One region of the Bradyrhizobium sp. SZCCHNS3052 genome, then DNA from elsewhere that is predicted to be linked to it. Evidence: predicted binding sites of a transcription regulator. Region 1 holds the regulator's gene; each other region holds the start of a gene.

Region 1 (5,308 bases):
ACCACGCCCTATGCCGCCTTCCATTTCCATCGCGTCACGCCGTATGGCGTGCTCGCCAATCTCGCAGCGATGCCGGTCGTCTCGGCGCTGGTGATGCCGGCCGGCCTGATGGGCCTCGTGGCGGCGCCGTTCGGGCTCGACGGTCCCTGGTGGACGCTGATGGGCCTCGGCATCGACTGGATGATCGCGGTGACGCGCTGGGTGGCGGCGCTGCCCGGCGCGGTCGGGCGCATCCCGGCCTTCGGCATCGGTCCACTGATCCTGGCCAGCCTCGGTGTCATCCTGATCGGCCTGCTGCGCACACCGCTGCGCTGGTCGGGCGCCGTGGGGCTCGTGGTGGCCACCGCGTGGGCCGCCGCGACGCCGCTGCCCGACGCGCTGATCGCCGGCGATGGGCGCGCGGTGGCGGTGCGCGGCCGTGACGGGCGTCTGCATGCGATGCGCATCGGCAAGGACGTGTTCGCCACCAAGGAGTGGCTCGCGGCCGACGCCGATGCCCGGCTGCCGGCGGATTCATCGCTCACCGATGGCGTCTCCTGCGACGAGGCGGGCTGCGTGGTCGCAATGGCCGACGGCCGATTCGCCGCCCTGACCCTGCGCGCCGAGGCGCTCGCCGATGATTGCGCCCGCGTCGCGCTCATCGTCACCGCGCGCGCCGCGCCGTCATCCTGCGCGGCGGCCGTCATCGATCGCGAGCGGCTGCGGCAGCAGGGCGCCTTGATGCTGGTGCGGCAGGGCAGGAGCTTCGCCGTCACGCCGGCGCGCGCCGGCGGCACCGACCGCCCATGGTGGCCGGCGCCCGCCGAGGCCGGCGAGTTCGACACGACGCTGACGCCGCGCGCGCCGGCCGCGCGGCCTCAGGACGCGACGCCGCCGGAGACGGAGCAGGGCGAGGAAGACTGAGTGCCGGGCAGCTCGAGCGTGCCGAGATGATACTCGGTGTCGCCAGGTCCATGTTGCCAAGTCCATCGAACCGCGAGGGGCTTTCGGCCAGCGTGAACGCAGCGCGCGGATAGCGTTGCCAGATGGCGATGTCGTCAGCCCTGTCAGCCATCCGAACACAAGCATATCGCAGCCGGGCTCGGTGATCCCGGCGGCCTTGTTCCAATCGATCTTGTTGACCACGGCGGCAGGCTCCCCCGGCACATCATGCCGGCCGAGGGATGTCGTTCCTATCCGATGCGATGCCGGGGCGTGAGGTTCGCCCGAGAGGACTTTGCGCTTGCAGAACCCAAATCTCCCACGGTCGAAAGCTCGCTCACGACCGAGAGAAATGCCGATGCGGAGACCCCTCAGGTGATGCTGATGCGGCGAATCGGTGTGGCCTGCGAAGGCGGCACGTCCTCGGCGATGTCCGGGCGTCGCTCCGCCGGCTGCTTGCTGACCGGCAATTGCAGCACGGTGACGCGCTGGCCCTCGCAGAGCTGGGTCACCAGCACGTGGCGGCCGTCGGCGAATTCGATCGCGTCGTGATGGCGATCGGGAATGTGAGTCTCGATGCTGTTGAACTTTGCGACGCGCTCGCGGATCGTCCGGGTCCAGAGCCAGCGGCTGTCGTAGCGGACGTCCTCGGCGAAGGCCAACTCGGTGCCGGGCAGCATGCAGACTGCGACGGTCGGCTCGCTCTCCAGGGCGAAGCCGCGGGTGGCGGTGCCACGGAAGGTCATCGAGATCAACGTCTCGCCGACCTTGGCGGGACGGGACGCAACCGCATGGAGGCTGTAGTCACACATCGGATCGCTCCTCGTTGAGAGATAGCCGACCCACGCTCCCCCCGGACAGGCGCAGGCCTCTATCAGAGTGGACATCGATGGTGATGTTAGCGCGCGCTTCGCGGCAATTCTGCGCTGATCTGCATCGCGTGTGCCCGCGGCCGATCACAAGCGTTTGAGCATGCCGCGCTGCACATCATGAGGTGCATTCGCGCGTGACGTATTTTGCTGGGCAGCCTCCGATCGGCGGCGAAAGCGCGTGCGCCCGCCGCCCATCGACCGATCCCATTCGCGATCAGTACTTGCGGTACAGCCCGACCAGCTTGCCTTGGATCTTCACCCGGTTCGGCGGCAGGATGCGTACCTCGTAGGCGGTGTTGGCCGGCTCCAGCGCGATCGATGCGCCGCGGCGGCGGAAGCGCTTCAACGTCGCTTCCTCATCGTCGATCAGCGCCACCACGATGTCGCCGGTGTCGGCGGTCTCGTTGCGTTGGATCAGCGCCATGTCGCCGTCGAGGATGCCGGCATCGACCATGGAGTCGCCGCGTACCTCGAGCGCATAGTGATCGCCGTTGCCGAGCATGTCGGCAGGCACGCTGATGGTGTGGCTGCGCGTCTGTAGCGCCTCGATCGGAGTACCGGCGGCGATGCGGCCCATCACCGGCACTGCGACGGGGCGCTCGCCATCGTCCAGCGCGGGAGTGCTGGTGCGCACCTTGCCGAGATTGCCCTCGATCACCGATGGGGTGAAGCCGCGGCGGTTGTTGGCGGCCTGTGACAGCTCGGGCAGCTTGATCACCTCGATCGCGCGGGCGCGGTTGGGCAGCCGGCGGATGAAGCCGCGCTCCTCGAGCGCCGTGATCAGGCGATGAATGCCGGACTTCGAGCGCAGATCGAGCGCATCCTTCATCTCGTCGAAGGACGGCGGCACGCCGGCTTCCTTGAGCCGCTCGTTGATGAACCGCAGAAGTTCGTACTGTTTGCGCGTCAGCATCTCGACCTGGTCCCCGGTTTGTTGTCGTCCGAGTCCAGGAGCTGCGCCTCGCGCACAAACCGGCTGAGAGCGCCCTGGAGTCGGACCGTCATCGCGTCGCCCGCAACATACTAAAAACAAATCATGAACGGACACTATATGTTCGATGTGTGTTCCGCAATCCTAAAAATATGATGAACAGACCGGGCTTTACCGGGGAAGCGGCTCAGTTCGGCAGGCGCAGGATCTCGCACGGGCTGCCGGCAGGCGCCTTCGGCGCAAACGCCGGCCGGATCACCACCGCCTGCGAGAGCGCGAGATTCCCAAGCAGCGACGAATCCTGCTGGCTCACCGGGGTCGCAACCAGCGTGCCGTCGGCGCGCTCTTCGAGCCGCGCCCGCAGATAGTCCTCGCGCGAATCGTTCGGCCCGAGCTCGCGGCCGAGCAGGGCGGTCTCGCGCGGCATCACGGCCTCGTCGCGGCCGAGCAGCCGCCGAATCAGCGGCACCAGGAACAGGAGGGCGCAGACATAGGACGACACCGGATTGCCGGGCAGTCCGATCACCCTGACGTCGCCGAGCCGTCCGTGCATCATCGGCTTGCCCGGCCGCATCGCGATCTTCCAGAACGCCATCTCGACGCCCTCGGCTTCGAGCGCCTGCTTGACCAGGTCGTGATCGCCGACCGAGGCGCCGCCGGTCGTGATCAGGATGTCGGCCTTGGCCTCTCGGGCCCGGCGGATGCCGGCGATCGTCGCCTCCATCGTATCCGCGGCGATGCCGAGATCGATCGGGGTCCCGCCCTCGTTGCGCACCATCGCCCGCAAGGCGTAGCCGTTGGAATAGACGATCTGGCCCGGGCCGGGTGTCGAGCCCGGCATCACCAGCTCGTCGCCGGTGGCGAGCAGCGCCACCTTCGGCCGGCGCCGCACCGGCAGCGCCGGATGATTCATGCTGGCCGCCAGCGACAGGTCGCGGTCGCTGAGCCGGCGCCCGGACTTCAGCAGCACCATGCCCTGGTGAAAGTCGACGCCCGCCGGCCGGATATGCCGGCCCTTGATCGCGGCCTCGGTGATCACGACGTGGCCATCTTCGGCGATCGTGTCCTCCTGGATCACCACCGCGTCCGCGCCCTCCGGAACAACGCCACCGGTGAAGATCCGCGCCGCCTCGCCGGGTCCAACCACGCGATCGAACGGCCGCCCCGCCGCAACCTCGCCGATGATCTTCAGCCGCGCCTTGGCCTGGGCGGCGTCCGCCGCGCGCACGGCATAGCCGTCCATCGCCGACATCGCCTCGGGCGGCTGCGTCCGCAGCGCCGCGATGTCCCGCGCCAGGATGCGGTGAAACGCTTCGTCCAGCCCGACCTGCTCCTCGGCCAGCGGTTCGGCGCCGGCGAGCACGGCGGACAACGCATCAGACACCGGCATCAGGGCCATGGGATTTCCTTCGGACGGAGACGGCAGATCGAATGAATCGCCTTCTAACCGAACGCGCACGGCGCGGCCAAGGGCCTAGGCCGCTCCCTGCGTTCTGACCGTCTGCTGTGGGCCGTTTCCGGGCCGCTGCCTCACGATCGCGCGAGAAAGTCCGCAATCAACCGCATGACCTCCTGCGGACGTTCCAGGCTCGGCAGGTGCGCCGTTCCGGCCAGCTCATGTCCTGACCCCGTTCGGCATTGTTGCGGCGAGCAGCCTGCTTCGCTGCTGGATGTGAGGAAAGTCCAAGTCCCCCCGGATGACGAGCGATGGCGCGACGATCTCCGCGAGGCGTGGGAAGGCTGGTGCCACATCGAGAGTCGCGCCGGTTGGCGGCGCGCGGAGTGCGGCGGCGTTCTTCTTCAGGAACGTCTCGCGCGGCTCGCCGGAGATGCGTCCCTCGCGCTGCAAGGGACCGTCGACCCACAGATGCGCCTTGATAGCGCTGACCCGATCCCAATCCTGTGCGGCCTCGGCAGCGGCCAACGACGCCGTTAGCGCCTTGATCTCCGGTGGATAGACCGGCTCCGGCGCGCCGCTGATCGAAGGTGCGATCAGCACCAGCGATGCCATACGTGACGGATGGCGAAGCGCGAAGTCGAGCGCGATGCGGCCTCCTTGCGAGCAGGCAATCAGCGTCGCCGGCCGCGCCGGCGCGAGCGCGTCGACGACGGCGAGCAGGTCCTCGACCGGAGAATGAGCTTCCTCATAGGCGACCGTCTCACCAAATCCGCGCCGGTCATAGGCGATCGTCATATGCGTTGCCGCGACGCCCTCGATCTGCACGCGCCACATGGACGAGCATTGGACCGTGGACCAGCCGATCTACGATCCCAGCACGATCGACTGCCCGGTTCTCGTGCTCGCGACGGAATGGGATGTGGATGTCCGCTTCGGGATGGCGCACGACCTGTTCGTTCGCCTCGTGAGCGCGCCATACAAGCGCCTGGTCGAGATCGGGCAGGGCACGCACATGATCCTGATGGAGCGGAATCGACGGCAGGCGTTCGACGTGGTGATCGGATTTCTCAACGAGCGCGTCGTGCCGGCGCGTTGATCGTCGCGCGGACGACCTGCACCGCGTCAGAGCGGATGCCGAATCCAGACATTCGGCTCGACATAGGCGGCATGGTCGTGCTCGACCGA
Region 2 (5,308 bases), 110 kb from region 1:
CGACCTTGATCTTGACCGCAAGCGCCGCGGCGCTGGGACTGGCGCCGGCCTCGGCGGCCGACTTCGCGACGCGCCCTTACAGCAAGGCGCCGCCGCCGGCCTATGTCACGCCGCTGCCGAGCTGGGCCGGGTTCTACCTCGGCGTCAATGGCGGCGCCGACTGGAGCCACAATTGCTGGACGCTCAACCGCGTCGGCGGCGTGGCGGTCGTGCCGACCCAGTCCGAAGGCTGCCACAACGCCTCGAGCGGCCTCATCGGCGGCCAGGTCGGCTATCGCTGGCAGGCGGCGAGCTGGGTGTTCGGCGTCGAGGCCCAGGGCAACTGGACCGACCTGAAGTCGTCCAATGCGAGCACGGCTGCGCTGGCCGCGGGCATCACCAACACCACCAAGACCGATGCGATCGGCCTGTTCACCGGCCAGGTCGGCTACGCCTGGGGCAACGTGCTCTGGTACGTGAAGGGCGGCGCCGCCGTCACCCACAACAAATACACCGGCACGGCGAATGCGGCCGCGCCCTTCCCGGTCGGCACACTGCTGGATTCCGCCAGTGAGACCCGCTGGGGCGGCACCGTCGGTACCGGCGTCGAGTTCGGCTTCGCGCCGAACTGGTCGGTCGCCGTCGAGTACGACCACCTGTTCATGGGCTCGCGCGACATCAGCTTCCCGGCCACCGCAACCGTGCTGTCGCGCGTCGATACCATCAAGCAGGACATCGACATGGCGACCGTCCGCGTGAACTATCGATTCGGGGCGCCGATGGGCACGCGCTACTGAAAAAAGCCGCCGCTCGCACGCATTCGGAAAGGCCGGCCCTCGCGCCGGCCTTTTTCGTGTCAACAGCCCGGCAGCGTCGCGGCGTTTTTGTGCTAAATATATGATATATAACGCTTTTTCATTTCTGTGGCGGGCGCGTTACAGCCTCTCCGGGATGCCCTGTGTATGACTTGCCCATCGCTTGTCATTCCAACCTCCCGGGGGAGAATTTGATGAAGAAGTTGCTTGTGATCACGACGGCGCTCGTCGGCATCGCATCCGCCACATCCGCGTCGGCGGCCGACATGGCGGCCCGCCCGTACACCAAGGCGCCGCCGATGGTCGCGCAGATCCTGAGCTGGTCGGGCCTCTACGCCGGCATCCAGGGCGGCGGCGGCTGGGGCACCAGCAAGGAGACCTTCCTCGGCCGCTTCAATGCGCCGGGCTTCCTGGGCACCCAGAACTACAACACCAATGGCGGCTTCGTCGGCGGCGTGGTCGGCTACAACTGGCAGGTCGACAACGTCGTGTTCGGCCTCGAAGGCGACTATCACTGGGCCGACATCAACGGCCGCTCCGCCGTGGTCAATGCCGGCGTCGGCGACACCTTCTTCACCAAGCTGACCAGCTTCGGCGACATCAAGGGCCGCCTCGGCTATGCCGCCGGTCCCGCCCTGTTCTTCGTCAGCGGCGGCGCCGCGGTGGGCCAGTTGCAGCATCGCTATGACGGCGTGCCCGGCAACGTCTTCAGCCAGAACACCACCCGCTGGGGCTATACGGTCGGCGCCGGCGCCGAATACATGTTCGCGCCGAACTGGTCGGCCAAGCTCGAGTACAACTATCTCGACTTCGGCAAGAGCACGATCCAGTACAGCGCTGCGGCGCTCAACCGCTCCGAGTGGAAGGACACCGTTCACACGGTCAAGGCCGGCCTCAGCTACCACTTCGGCGGCCCGGTCATCGCAAAGTACTGATGCCTGCAAACCGACAGGTTCCGAGAAGGGCCGGCGAAAGCCGGCCTTTTTTGTTGCCCTGATGCCACCTTGCCGGCTCGCCACACCCGGAACCAAGTAACTGAGTGACATAGGCTTTCTGGAACTTGGCCGTAAAAACGCGGTTTGGGCGCGAGTGTGTCTTCAGGGTGACGGTAATCCGTACGGAACCGGGCTATAGGAACCTCGTCAACTTGAACGGGTGAGTCTGTTTCGTGCGTAAGCTTATCGGTGCGATGCGGACTTCGAGGAATAAAAATAAACTGGAGACTGGAATGAAGAAGATCCTGCTCGCGACCGTGGCCTTGGCCGCCCTGGCCGCTCCCGCTGCCGCCGCTGATCTTGCCGCACGCCCGACCTACACCAAGGCCCCGGTTGCCGCGCCGGTGCTGACCTGGACCGGCTTCTACATCGGTGCCATGGGCGGCTATGCCAACGAGAATGCTGACTTCGCGGCCATGAAGGGCGGCTTCGCCGGCGGCACCGTCGGCTACAACTGGCAGCAGGGTGCTGTCGTGTTCGGCCTCGAGGCCGACGCCGCTTGGGCCGACATCAACGCAAACGTCGGCGCGCTCGGTGTCAACGCCGAGTCCAAGATCCGCGACTGGGGCACTGTCCGCGGCCGCATCGGCTACGCCTTCGGCCCGACCCTGCTGTACGCGACCGGTGGTTACGCCTGGGCCGACAACCGCATCTCGCTGACGGCCCCCGGCTTCGCCGCTGCCGACAGCAAGATCCACTCCGGCTGGACCGTCGGCGCTGGCGTCGAGTACATGTTCGCCCCGAACTGGTCGCTGAAGGGCGAGTACCTCTACAAGAGCTTCGGTGGCGAGAGCTACACCTTCACCGGCCTCGGCACGCTCACGACCGGCACCCTCAACGTGCATTCCGGTCAGGTCGGCATCAACTACCACTTCTAAGTTTTTGCCTCCGGGCCAACGCACACAGCCTCCGCTCTGCCAGAGCGGAGGCTTTTTCTTTGTGGGATCGTGCACAAAACAGGACGGAACCGGTCCGCCTCCTGCCAGTCGCTGCCATTCCCTGAGCGCATTGTTGATGATTCGCTGACGGCACTGGAAATCCAGCTCCGTTCTTCCTACGTTCCGACCATACCTTTTCCCCCTGGCGTCCGATGGCCGGCTTCCGGCGAAACGCGCCTGCAACGATGGCGCGACTCTGCGCCGTGGGACGATCGTCATGGATGAAGTGCTCAAGGCCAAGCAGCGCGCGCAAGCCAACCAGTCGAGCCTGCGGGCCATCACCATCCGCGGCGCCCGCGAGCACAATCTGAAAAACATCGACGTCGAGATCCCGCGCGACAGGCTCGTCGTGTTCACCGGCCTGTCCGGCTCCGGCAAGTCCTCGCTCGCCTTCGATACGATCTACGCCGAGGGCCAGCGCCGCTACGTCGAATCGCTGTCGGCTTATGCCCGCCAGTTCCTGGAGATGATGCAGAAGCCGGACGTCGACCAGATCGACGGCCTGTCGCCGGCGATCTCGATCGAGCAGAAGACGACCTCGAAGAACCCGCGCTCGACGGTCGGCACCGTCACCGAGATCTACGACTACATGCGCCTGCTGTGGGCGCGCGTCGGCGTGCCCTACTCCCCGGCGACCGGCCTGCCGATCGAAAGCCAGACCGTCTCGCAGATGGTCGACCGCGTGCTGGCGATGCCCGAGGGCACCCGCCTCTATCTGCTGGCGCCGGTCGTGCGCGGCCGCAAGGGCGAGTACAAGAAGGAGCTCGCCGAATATCTCAAGAAGGGCTTTCAGCGCGTCAAGATCGACGGCACCTTCCATGAGCTCGCCGAGGCGCCGACGCTCGACAAGAAGTTCCCGCACGATATCGACGTCGTCGTCGACCGCATCGTCGTGCGCCCCGACATCGGCCAGCGTCTCGCAGAAAGCTTCGAGACTGCGCTGAAGCTCGCCGAAGGCCTGGCCGTCATCGAGTTCGCGGACGCTCCCGCCTCGGCCGCGCCGGCGGAGGAGAAGGAAAAGAAGAAAACCGCAAAGATCCACGACAAGAGCGGGCCCGAGCGCATCCTGTTCTCGGAGAAGTTCGCCTGCCCGGTCTCCGGCTTCACGATCCCCGAGATCGAGCCGCGGCTGTTCTCGTTCAACAACCCCTACGGCGCCTGCCCGGAATGCGGCGGCCTGGGGGTCGAGCAGCACGTCGATGCCGACCTCGTCATTCCCGACAAGGACGTCACCCTGCGCAAGGGCGCGATCGCGCCCTGGGCCAAGTCGTCGTCGCCCTATTACCTGCAGACGCTGACCGCGCTCGGCAAGTTCTACAAGTTCACGCTGGACACCAAGTGGAAGGACCTGCCGAAGAAGACGCAGAACGCGCTGCTGCACGGCTCCGGCGACGACGAGATCAAGTTCACCTATGAGGACGGCGTCCGCGCCTACGACACCAAGAAGCCGTTCGAGGGCGTCATCACCAACATCGAGCGCCGCTTCCGCGAGACCGAGAGCGAGTGGGCGCGCGAGGAGCTCGGCAAATACTTCAACGACGTGCCCTGCGCCGGCTGCAAGGGTTTTCGGCTGAAGCCCGAGGCGCTGTGCGTCAAGGTCGGCGGCAAGCACATCGGCGAGATCAGCGACCTCTCCGTCAAGGCCGCCGGAGAATGGTTTGCCGAGGTGCCGAAGGCCCTGAACGCGCAGCAGACCGAGATCGCCACGCGAATCCTGAAGGAGATCCGCGACCGCCTCACCTTCCTGCTCGACGTCGGCCTCAACTACCTGACCCTGGCGCGCTCCTCCGGCACGCTGTCCGGCGGCGAGAGCCAGCGCATCCGCCTGGCGTCGCAGATCGGCTCGGGGCTGACCGGCGTGCTCTACGTGCTCGACGAGCCGTCGATCGGCCTGCACCAGCGCGACAATGCCCGCCTGCTCGACACGCTGAAGCGGCTGCGCGACCTTGGCAACACCGTCATCGTCGTCGAACATGACGAGGACGCGATTCGCCTCGCCGACTATGTGCTCGACATCGGTCCCGGCGCCGGCACCCATGGCGGCCACATCGTCGCCGAGGGCACTCCGGCCGAGATCATGCGCAATCCGGCGTCGCTGACCGGCAAATATCTCACCGGCGAGCTCGAGGTCGAGGTGCCCGAGCGGCGGCCGCCGAACCATCGCCGCACCATCAAGGTCGTCAACGCCCGCGGCAACAATCTGAAGAACGTCTCGGCCGAGATCCCGCTCGGCCTGTTCACCGCGATCACAGGCGTGTCCGGCGGCGGCAAGTCGACGCTCCTGATCGACACGCTCTACAAGGCGATCGCACGCAAGCTCAACGGCGCCAACGAGGCCGCCGCGCCGCACGACCGCATCGAGGGGCTGGAGCATATCGACAAGATCATCGACATCGACCAGTCGCCGATCGGCCGCACGCCGCGCTCAAACCCCGCGACCTATACCGGCGCGTTCACGCCGATCCGCGAATGGTTCGCCGGCCTCCCCGAATCCAAGGCGCGCGGCTACGAGCCGGGCCGGTTCTCGTTCAACGTCAAGGGTGGCCGCTGCGAGGCGTGCCAGGGCGACGGCGTCATCAAG
Region 3 (5,308 bases), 1.5 Mb from region 1:
GCCACACGCCTTCGGCGGGACTGTCTTTCAGCCGCGTGAGAATGGTGGTGAGCGCGGCTTCGTCGAAGCGATGCGGCGGCATCAGCACCAGCAACTGTCCCTCGATGAACTCAAACAGGTCCTCGAAGCTCAGGCGGCAATCACCCTTGGCGACCTTGTCCGCGTCACTGCCGCGCTTGCCGCGGGTGAGCAGCTGGCACAGCCGGCCGTAGGCCGCGCGGTCGCACGGATAGACCAGGATGTCCGGCGTGCCGCAGGTGAACACCAGCCGCGCGCCGTAGAGCAGCTTCGGTCTGTAACTCAGTCGGTCGTTACTCAACTCGCTATAGGCGCGCACGACGCCGGCCAGCGTGTTGTGGTCGGCGATGCCGATGGCGGTGAGGCCATATTCGGCGGCCTGGTGCACATAGTCCTGCGGATGCGAACCACCATGCAGGAAGGAGAAATTGGTGGTGACGCCGATCTCGGCATAGGGGATGGGAGTCATGGCGCGGCTGCGAAGGCTGGGGCGGCGCGTTGCCCATGCGATACGAAAGACAGCCCCTCACCAAGCGGCTTGCGCAGCTGCCCACCCTCCCCTGGAGGGGGAGGGTCGACGCGCGCACAGCGCGCGGCGGGGTGGGGTGAGCCCAACAATCGGTCGTCCTGACGTCGACACGTTAGGGCTGTGGGCGTCTCGGCTCCGGCGAAAATCGGCACCGTGCACGCGGATGGTCTGTCACCCCACCCCGGCTCGCATGCGCGCATGCGAGCCCACCCTCCCCCTCCAGGGGAGGGTGAGCAGCGAGATCGCCGCGAGAGATGTGCGATCCCGACCCTCATGCGAACAGGCCATGCATGTACCAGGCGGGCTGCACCGGCGGGCCCTCAGGCTGCTCGAACTCACGGTCATACAACCCGTCGCGATAGAGCCAGAAGCGCAGGCCGTGCTCGTCCTCGACGCGGAAATAATCGCGCGTGAGGCCCTGCCCGTCCGGCCGCCACCATTCCATCGCGATGCGCTCCGGGCCCTCGGCGCGGACCACGGCATGCGCGGCACGGCGCCAGACGAAGCGCGCGGGCGGGCCGTCCGGCACGCCGGCAATGACTTGGATCGCCTCGGGGTGCGCGAACAGCCGCAGAGGTCGCAGCGGCGGCTCGCCCTCGGCGCGCTCCGGCCAGGCGGCAGCAGTGGCGGCGGCGAGATTTTGCTGCGCCGGCAGCGGCAGCGCCACGCGCTCCGGAACATGGGTATCGACCGGCAGATGCACGACCACGCGCTTGCCGCCGATGCGCGCGGCGATGCGGTCGATCAGTGCCGACAGCTCGTCATTGTCGTGGACATGGGCATCGAGATCGCGCTGCTGCTGCACCACGATCTCGCTGCGGCCAGCAGCGAGCCGGATCATGTCGAAGCCGAAGCCGGGATCGAGCGGATCGTTCAGCGCCTCGAGCCGCTCGCGGAACAGCCGGTCGATGATTGCGGCCTCGGTGACCGGCTGGCCGGTGTCGACCGTGATCACGCGCACCATTCCATCGGTGCGGAAGAAGCAGGCCTCCAGCCGCCGCGCGCCCTTGCCCTGCTGCGCCATCGCCGCCACCAGCATCGCGGCCAGACGGGAGAGGCTGGCCGCAATCACCGTGTCGGTCGCGACCGGCTCGGCAAAACGCTTGTCGACGATGTAGTCCGGCGGGACCTTGCGCGGGCTGATCGGCGCATCGGCCTCGCCCAGCGCCTGCGCCAGCACGCGGGTGAAGGCGGCGCCGAACCGCGCGGTGATCTCGTTGCGGCCGCGCGCGGCGACGTCGCCGATGGTCTTGAGGCCGGCTCGGCGCAGGCCGAGCGTAATGGCCTCGCTGCCGCCGAGGGCGGCCACCGGCAGCGGCGCCACCGCGGCCGCCTCCTCGCCGTCGGGCACGATGCGGCCATGCACCTGGCGGTTCAGCGTACGCGCACAGACGGCGTTGGAGGCGATCGCCGCCGACACAATGAGGCCATGCGCGGTCAGCGCGTCGCAGACCGACTGCATCAGCCTGGCTTCGCCGCCGAACAGATGCACGCAGCCGGTGATGTCGAGCGACAACCCATGCGGCGGGTCGAGCGCCACCAGCGGCGTGAAGCGGTCGCACCAGTCGGCGATGCTCTCCAGCATCTTTGCATCAGCCGCCAAATCGGCTTCGTGCGCGACGAGGTCGGGACAGACCGCGCGGGCATTCGCCAAGGGCTGGTCGAGCGACACACCGTGGCACGCCGCCGCTTCGTCCAGCGAATGGATCAAGAGCGCATTGGCGTCCTTGATGACGACGACCTGCGGCTTGCTCTCAGGCGGAGCGCCTGTGAGTGCCCGCTGTCTTTTGATGCGATCGATGGGCAGGCGCGGCAGCCACAGGCTGAGGATCCGCCGCCGGTTCGTTGAAACGGCATGCATCGGGGGTCCACTCCATGATCCATCGTCCGGTCTGGCCGTGACGGTTGCGAATGAGCTCGACATCGAGGCGCGGCGCGCCCCACGCCATCCACGGGGCAACGAGCGGTGACGGCGCGGTGCGCACGATCCAGCGCGTCTCCGCGGTCGATGGCTCGGGCGCAGCCGCAATGCGCAACATGAGCGCGGTGACGCCGGATTCCTGCGCCGCCAGGGTCAGCTTGCGGCTGGCGACGAGATCGAGCTTTTGCGTCTCCCCCCACACCTCCAGCATCACGCTGCCGAGCGCATCGCAGGCGAGCGCGTCGGCGGCGGTGCGCAAGGCGTGGTCGAGATCGGGCGCGCACACGATGACGATGCGGCGCGGATCGAGGCCGAGCTCGGCGAGCCCGCTCATCGACAGCGCGCCCATCTCGCGCTCGGCGAAATCCTGCCGGATCCAGATCAGGGGCCGGTGCGCGGCGACACGCGCGGCAAGCCCGCACAGGAAGCCGGTCGCGGCTGCCGCCTGGCGGCCGGTCTCGGCGAACACCTCGTGCAGCGCGCCGGTCGCGAGCCCGCCCTGCAAGGTCGCGTCGGCCTCGTCATGGCCGAGCGCGACCCGGCGCAAATCATGTGCGCCATCTCCCGCCTCGAGACGGGCAATGCGGCCGCGCAGACGCGCGAGCGTATCCATGCGTGCGCCGGTCATCCGTCGCCGCTCCTCTTCAATCCATCGTGCGGGCGCTGCCGTTGTTTCAGTGATCAGGCAGTGAACCCGCGACGACCCTCTTTGTTCATGATACGTTCTAATATAAAGCTAACGCCTTCGAGAGAGTCAATCGGGATTGACCCGGGTGTGATTCAACGAATGGAATCAAAGGGATTCAAAGCCATGGAGCTGTTGCGCAAACTGGAGATCCTGGCCGATGCCGCCAAGTACGACGCGTCCTGCGCCTCCAGCGGTACCGAGATGCGGGATTCCCGCGACGGCAAGGGCCTCGGCTCGACCTCGCCCGGCATGGGCATCTGCCATTCCTATGCGCCGGACGGACGCTGCATCTCGCTGCTCAAGATTCTGCTGACCAATGCCTGCAACTTCGACTGCCTGTATTGCGTCAACCGCGCCTCCTCCAACGTGGCCCGCGCGCGCTTCACGGTCGACGAGGTGGTGAAGCTGACCATCGACTTCTATCGCCGCAACTACATCGAGGGACTGTTCCTGTCGTCGGGCATCATCCGCAGCCCCGACTACACGATGGAGCAGGTCGTGAGCGTCGCGCGCAAATTGCGCGAGGAGCATCGCTTCCGCGGCTACATCCATCTGAAGACGATTCCGGAGGCTGACGAGGCGCTGATCGCCGAGGCCGGCCGCTATGCCGACCGGCTCAGCATCAACATCGAGACGCCGCTGGAGGCGAGCCTGACGACGCTCGCGCCGGAAAAGGACCAGCGCGCCATCCGCCGTACCATGGGCCGTCTCCGGCTCAAGCTCGACGAGACGGCGGAGGCGAAGAAGACGGTGCGCCGGGCCAAGCCGCCGCGCTTCGCGCCGGCCGGCCAGAGCACGCAGATGATCGTCGGCGCCGACGAGGCCAACGACCGCGTCATCCTGTCGACCTCGGCCAATCTCTACGGCGCCTACAAGCTCAAGCGCGTCTATTACTCCGCCTTCAGCCCGATCCCCGATGCCAGCCGCGCGCTGCCGCTGCAGGCACCGCCTCTGGTGCGCGAGCACCGGCTGTACCAGGCCGACTGGCTGATGCGGTTCTACGGCTTCGATGCCGACGAGATCGTCGAGGAGAACGAAGGCATGCTGCCGCTCGACATCGACCCCAAGCTCGCCTGGGCCTTGCGCCACCGCGACCGCTTCCCGCTCGACATCAACAAAGCGAGCCGCGAGGAGCTGTTGCGCGTACCCGGCTTCGGCACCCGCACCGTCCAGCGCATCCTCGCCACCCGCCGCACCACCACGATCCGGTTTGCGGATCTCGCCCGGCTCAACGTTGTCAGGAACAAGGTCCTGCCGTTCATCGTTCTCTCCGACCACCGGCCACAGCCGTCCCTGCTCGACGGTGCCAGCCTCAGAGCCCGGCTGCGGCCCAAACCGCAGCAGCTGGGATTTGGGTTCTAATTGAACGTCGTGGCGAAGACCGAAGCCAGGAAACAGCCGTCATTCCGGGGCGATACGAAGCATCGAACCCCGGAATGACGCGGCGGATTCGCTCGCAATGACGAGAGAGGTGAAATGCACGTCGTAACCCTCGACAGCGACACTGATTTCGACGGCTGGCGTCAGGCGGCGCGGGCGCTGGCGATGAACGACGTCAAGCCGGCCGACGTCAGCTGGCGCGTCAAGGGCGCAGCGCCCGACCTGTTCGACGATCAGGCCGACACGCAGCTTCCCGAGGTGCCAAAGGGCGCGTTCTCAGTGCCGGCGAGCTTCATGGAGCTCGCCGAGAGCGCGATTCTGCACAATGATCCCAACCGCTTCGCCCTGCTCTACCGGCTGCTGTGGCGTCTGCGGACCAACCACGATCTCATGGAGATCGCGACCGATCCTGATGTCGCCCAGGCCAACGCGCTGGCGCGGGCGGTGCGCCGCGACGTCCACAAGATGCATGCCTTCGTCCGCTTCCGCGAGGTCGGCCGCGAGCGCGAGGCGCGCTACGTCGCCTGGTTCGAGCCCGAGCACCACATCGTCGAGCGCGCCGCGCCATTTTTCGCCCGCCGCTTCGCCGACATGCCGTGGTCGATCCTGACGCCCGAACTCTGTGCGCATTGGGACGGCAGCCGCGTCAGCTTCACGCCCGGTGTGAGCAAGGCTGAAGCGCCGTCGGAGGACCGGCTCGAAGAGGTCTGGCTGCGTTACTATGCCAGCATTTTCAATCCGGCACGGCTGAAAGTGAAGGCGATGGAAAAGG
Region 4 (5,308 bases), on a different contig from region 1:
CGACGGCTACGTTCGCGACACGTTCACGCTGCCGCGCGAGCAAGCGCGCGCCAAGGCCCGTGACTATCTGACCCGCTATCCCAAGGCCGGCTACATGAGCGCGGTCGAAAGCTGGCGCGAGCTTCCCGATGGGGCCATCGAGTTCACGATGCGACGGCTTCCCAGCGCCGATTGAACGATTGCCGCGAGCGCCTCATTCCTTTTCGCCAAGAAGCTTGCGTGTATCGCGATTGATGAAATGAAGCCGCGTGCAGGCCTTGCAGACCACGGTTTCATAGGAGCACGTGGGATCGCCCGGCTTCGGCTCTTCCAGCCAATGCTGCACGTTCATCCCCGTTCGCGGACATTTGAAGATCAGATTACCCATACAAATTTAAATGTCTGCCAAGATGCAGACAGGCATTTTGATCTCGATCAAGTTCGGCTGCCGAAATGACGCGCAGTCAACCTCGTTGACTGCAATCTTAGGTTGCGTCTTTCGCCTGCGACGATCCACAAGAGGTGTGGCGAGCCGTCAGGCCTGATCCAGCGACTCGGCGACGATCCGGATGCGGAAGACCGGCTGCCTTGCCTCGTCGAGCAGCTCCATCTGCCATTCGGAGTTTTCGGCGAGCTTGCGCGAGATGCTGCTGGCCATGTCGGCACAGACGGTGGTCATCTCTTTCCAGGCTGCATTGCGGTCGGCGCACTCGGTCCCATACTCGGACGCGCCTGAGAAGTGGCCGTTGCGGATACGAAAGAAATAGAGCGGCATTGCCAAAACCGGTGAGCCCTGACCGCCCCAGGCCGCTGGGTTTGATGTACGCACCACAAATGGAAGCGCAAAACCCACTCGGATCAATTCCGGTAAAATACGGTCGGTCGCGCTGATCGCTTCGGTTAGGCTGATTGCCGTTGGTGATGTGCGGCGCAACCGGACGAATCGCGGGCCAACGAATGAGCCTCGGACCGCTGCGGTCCGAGGCTCGGCGTCAACGTCGTAGCTTCCCAGCGAGGGCAGTTCGGCAGTGACACGATTAAATTAGTGCGAAATCTGTAGGCGTGCCTTGCGTCAGATCAAGGTTGCAATCTCGATCGGCCGCCGTGGGACGCGCACCTGGCTGTGGTCGAAGATCCGTTCCGGCACGACTGTCAGTCGGTAGGCGATCTGCGTCGCGCCGTCGACCATTTCCAAGAGTTCATCGCAGGCCGGACAACGCCTCTCTCCCGCGGCGTCTTGCTGCGAGTGAAGCTCGATCCTTTGAAGGCCGGCCCTGCAGGACGGGCACGTCACGTCATTTGTTGTCATCGCCAATATGAAGCGCAACGCACGCGATCCGTTCCCCGACATCACGACAATGACGGAGGGAGATGCATCCCGAGCGGAGCTATCAACGTCGAAAGCCCCGGACGTCGTCCGGGGCTTTCTTTCGGCGCGGATGGTTTCAGGGCCGTGCGCCTACGTGTGACGGAGCCTGCAAGTGTCGGAGCTGGCAGGCTGCAAGGGATCGGTCGACGGCACACCAAAGGCGATACACTAGAGGATGTGCGGCGACCATCATCGCAACGAACAAACAAATCCGGGGCTGATCAAAAATCTGCTCAGACGTACGACAACCACGATTCTATAACGCAACCCAAAGTTTATGACAATGGTTTGTGGCTTGAAGATGTCGTGAGCGCCGGCGCGCGTGATGCGGATCACGCGGGTTTTTTCCGGGCCATTCCTCGGGCCGGCATGAGGAGCCGCGCCAATGGCGCGCTAACGCATCCTTGGGCAGGGTCCGACACGGGGGCGTCCGAGGTTCGTCGCTTCATCTGTCGTCCGTCATATGGTGGCCGTCGAGTGCTTGCACGCCACGTGATGCGGAACCTGATGGCCGGCCGCCGCTTGCGCGCGGCTGCGCGTCTGCATCGAAATCGTGCGCCTGCACGCACGACGAGCCGAACAAAAGCAGAAGAGGCGATGGAACTTCGTTCCTCTCAGGAGAACCACGGAATGTGCGATCTACGCACGCGTGTAGGAGTTGGTAGTTTCAAGGAAAAGACCTGACAAGCACGATCGGTCCAACGATTGCGGCGTTGAAGTCGGCGAGGTCTTCGCTGGGAATCCAGTACTCGCGATGCTTGCGGCCGCCGGCCTCGCGCACCTCGTAGGTGTCGATGAAGCCTCGCAGGATCGCAAAGCGCAGCACGTGGCCGGCGCCGCTCGCCGGCACGTTCCAGTCCCGTGCGATCTTCACGGCATAGTCCTCGGTCAGCACCGGGTAGAAGATCGGCTGCTCCGGAAGGCGCGGCGGAAACGCACGCATGCCCGACGCCTCGATCAAGGCAAGCTCCTTTGGGCCGACAGGGCGCCACAGCGTGAGGGTCTGTTCGTTGTTGGATCCGGTCATGCTGGTTCCGAAAATTGGAAGCAGTCTGCGAGGCTCACAGAGAAGGACCAGCAGGATGATGGGACACGGCCGAGACGACAATAACAATTTATAGTTGGGTCGGCGTCTGCCGCTGGTGCGGGAGATGAGGTTGGAGCGCTCGGACAGTTTGGTTTTAATCCGCGTGATCGCCGGTCGGCGGCTGCGCCGCTCGCGCGCATGGCTTCCGCCTCCAGCTGGAATCGGGATCCCTTCGCAGTCGCCGTCATCCAGCATCCAGCATGCCGTACTTCGCTTCCGGGCGCGCTGATCGGGCAGCGCTCCCTCGCTGGTGCTCGGTGCACTGCGCGCCGGCCCTCGGCCTTCGAGCGGCAGGCGTGTCTCCCGCGGGTTGCCAGGGGTTTGTGAAAGAGAGGTGTGAATGTCGAGAAGAACATATTGCGAACAAAGAACGGATGGAGTACATTCGCCTCAAGATTGCTGGCCGACCTCGTTAACCGTTTGTCCATCCCGCGAATCCCCGCCATAAGGAGCGCCAATGTCCGCCACCGCCCTGCGTATCGTCGAAGGTTCCTCCATGGATAAGAGTAAGGCGCTCTCCGCTGCGCTGTCCCAGATCGAGCGTCAGTTCGGCAAGGGCTCGGTGATGAAGCTGGGCAAGAACGACCGTTCGATGGATGTCGATACGGTGTCCAGCGGCTCGCTCGGGCTCGACATCGCGCTCGGCATCGGCGGTCTGCCGAAGGGCCGCATCGTCGAGATCTACGGGCCGGAATCCTCGGGCAAGACCACGCTGGCGCTGCACACGGTGGCGGAAGCGCAGAAGAAGGGCGGCATCTGCGCCTTCATCGATGCCGAGCATGCGCTCGATCCGGTGTATGCGCGCAAGCTCGGCGTGAACATCGACGAGCTTCTGATTTCGCAGCCGGATACGGGTGAGCAGGCGCTGGAGATCTGCGACACCCTGGTGCGTTCCGGTGCGGTCGACGTGCTGGTGGTCGACTCCGTGGCGGCGCTGGTGCCGAAGGCCGAACTCGAAGGCGAGATGGGCGAGTCGCTGCCGGGCCTGCAGGCCCGCCTGATGAGCCAGGCTCTGCGCAAGCTGACGGCCTCGATCAACAAGTCCAACACGATGGTGATCTTCATCAACCAGATCCGCATGAAGATCGGTGTGATGTACGGCTCGCCGGAGACCACCACCGGCGGCAATGCGCTGAAGTTCTATGCTTCGGTCCGCCTCGACATCCGCCGCATCGGCGCGATCAAGGAGCGCGACGAGGTGATCGGCAATTCCACCCGCGTGAAGGTGGTGAAGAACAAGCTGGCGCCGCCGTTCAAGCAGGTCGAGTTCGACATCATGTATGGCGAGGGCGTCTCCAAGATGGGCGAGATCCTCGATCTCGGCGTCAAGGCCGGCATCGTCGAGAAGTCCGGCGCCTGGTTCTCCTACGATAGCCAGCGTCTCGGGCAGGGACGTGAGAATTCGAAATCGTTCCTCAAGGCCAATCCGGACATGACCGCCAAGATCGAAGCCGCGATCCGCCAGAACTCCGGCCTGATCGCCGAGCAGATCCTGGCCGGCAACGCCGAGCGCGACGCCGACGCCGACGGCGAGGAGCCGGCGGAGGAGTAGAGGCAAGACGGCAGCGGGTGCCGTGGACGTTGCGTTGCCGACGTTCCGGCGCCCGTTTGCAGATGTGTGGTGTTCTGCCGAAATCTGCGGTTGCTGCATGATCGAATGCAGTGAGCCTGAGTTTCCGAACGCCGGATACGATCTTCAGCGCGAATAGTCGAAAGCGCGTGCGCGGGCGAGCGGACCGGATCCGCGCGGCGGCACCGACATTTCCGACGCCAGCCCTGGGCGCCGGGAGCCGATCGCGAGCGTGTTGATAGCGTCTTGAGCCAATCAGGTCGTGCCGGAGCCAACAGCATGACGCGTTTGATTCTAGCGGCCGATGATCCCAGCGCCGGAGCGCTTCGGAGAGGCGGCTTTGCCGACCTGGTGGTGCCAATTCTCCATCGTTTCGTATGGGGACCGTTGCCATCAGATGCCGAGTTATCGGCTTATCTCGTCCAGCGCACCGCGCGACCGAAGCGCGGGCATTGGTTGGATTTCGCCTCGCGTGGCGACTTCATGGCGGTCGGCGGGCGGAGTCAGAGTTTTCTCGAACTTGTCGACCGTTGCGATAGCGTCGAGCTGTGGATGGGGACCCGTCCGAACGACCAGTTGGTGCTGATCTGGCTCTTGGACTATCTGCGCCATCACGCGGAGATCGCGACGAAGATCGTATTGCGGCATGTCGATGTCCCGCTATCCGATGCCCCGGCCGGGCGACTCGCCGGTCGGGCCATTGCCGGCGTAGAGCTTGCGCGTGAGCATCTCGATTTGGGCCATCTGGCATGGCAGGCGTTTCGGGCGCCCACGCCGCAAGCCTGGCTCGATCTGTTGAAGCAGGATCTCAGTGCACTGCCGCAGCTTCGCCGCTGCGTGCAGGAGATGCTCGATGAGCTTCCCGGTGTTGCGACGGGCCTGGGAGCATCGGAGCTGAGAATCCTCGAATTGCTGTCAGCCGGCTATCAGCACCCATTCGACCTGTTGCCGCATCATCGGGATCGCTTTCAACGCCGCGTCTATGACTATTGGGAGGGAGGCGCGTTGCTCGACGGTCTGGCACTGGCGCCGGCGCCGGCAATTTCGGGCCTCGCCGAACGGCCGTTCTCGGTCGAGATGCACGACAGCCGTGAACGCCTCGAGCGCTACAAGGCGAGCACGCTGTCGCTGACGCCGCTCGGCAAGGCGATCCTGGCCGGCGAGGAGGATTTCAGCAGCCATAATCCGATCCGGCGCTGGTGGGGCGGCACCGAATTGATCAACGCCAATCTCTGGCGTTGGCATGCGGTGCTCATCGCTCCGGATCCCGGCACGCCTCACGTCATTGATTGTCGCGAGCCGT

What was found. The regulator LexA, encoded in region 1, represses DNA repair genes until DNA is damaged. The targets are predictions, from matches to a motif close to TGTTCNNNNTGTGTTCNG.
Region 2: a site for LexA is predicted at 2,836-2,853, ahead of uvrA (excinuclease ABC subunit UvrA). Genes of this name have one in related genera too.
Region 3: a site for LexA is predicted at 3,179-3,196, ahead of QX073_RS01175 (putative DNA modification/repair radical SAM protein). Genes of this name have one in related genera too.
Region 4: a site for LexA is predicted at 2,784-2,801, ahead of recA (recombinase RecA). Genes of this name have one in related genera too.

What each region holds. Positions count from the first base shown of each region.
Region 1 covers NZ_JAUETB010000001.1:1,729,937-1,735,244, reverse strand. The annotation lists partial or broken gene QX073_RS07940 (ComEC/Rec2 family competence protein) at 1-903, shown strand, start outside; gene QX073_RS07935 (hypothetical protein) at 1,293-1,733, opposite strand; gene lexA (transcriptional repressor LexA) at 2,008-2,706, opposite strand; gene glp (gephyrin-like molybdotransferase Glp) at 2,912-4,123, opposite strand; gene QX073_RS07920 (alpha/beta hydrolase) at 4,340-4,957, opposite strand; gene QX073_RS07915 (hypothetical protein) at 4,956-5,219, shown strand; gene QX073_RS07910 (hypothetical protein) at 5,246-5,308, opposite strand, start outside.
Region 2 covers NZ_JAUETB010000001.1:1,617,178-1,622,485, forward strand. The annotation lists gene QX073_RS07365 (outer membrane protein) at 1-776, shown strand, start outside; gene QX073_RS07370 (outer membrane protein) at 989-1,729, shown strand; gene QX073_RS07375 (porin family protein) at 2,023-2,667, shown strand; gene uvrA (excinuclease ABC subunit UvrA) at 2,945-5,308, shown strand, end outside.
Region 3 covers NZ_JAUETB010000001.1:268,921-274,228, reverse strand. The annotation lists gene QX073_RS01190 (error-prone DNA polymerase) at 1-487, opposite strand, end outside; gene QX073_RS01185 (DNA polymerase Y family protein) at 819-2,408, opposite strand; gene QX073_RS01180 (DNA repair protein) at 2,302-3,096, opposite strand; gene QX073_RS01175 (putative DNA modification/repair radical SAM protein) at 3,280-4,518, shown strand; gene QX073_RS01170 (UdgX family uracil-DNA binding protein) at 4,633-5,308, shown strand, end outside.
Region 4 covers NZ_JAUETB010000002.1:531,743-537,050, forward strand. The annotation lists gene QX073_RS10625 (hypothetical protein) at 1-175, shown strand, start outside; gene QX073_RS10630 (hypothetical protein) at 194-331, opposite strand; gene QX073_RS10635 (DUF6894 family protein) at 515-754, opposite strand; gene QX073_RS10640 (hypothetical protein) at 2,016-2,309, opposite strand; gene recA (recombinase RecA) at 2,893-3,987, shown strand; gene QX073_RS10650 (DUF1835 domain-containing protein) at 4,252-5,308, shown strand, end outside.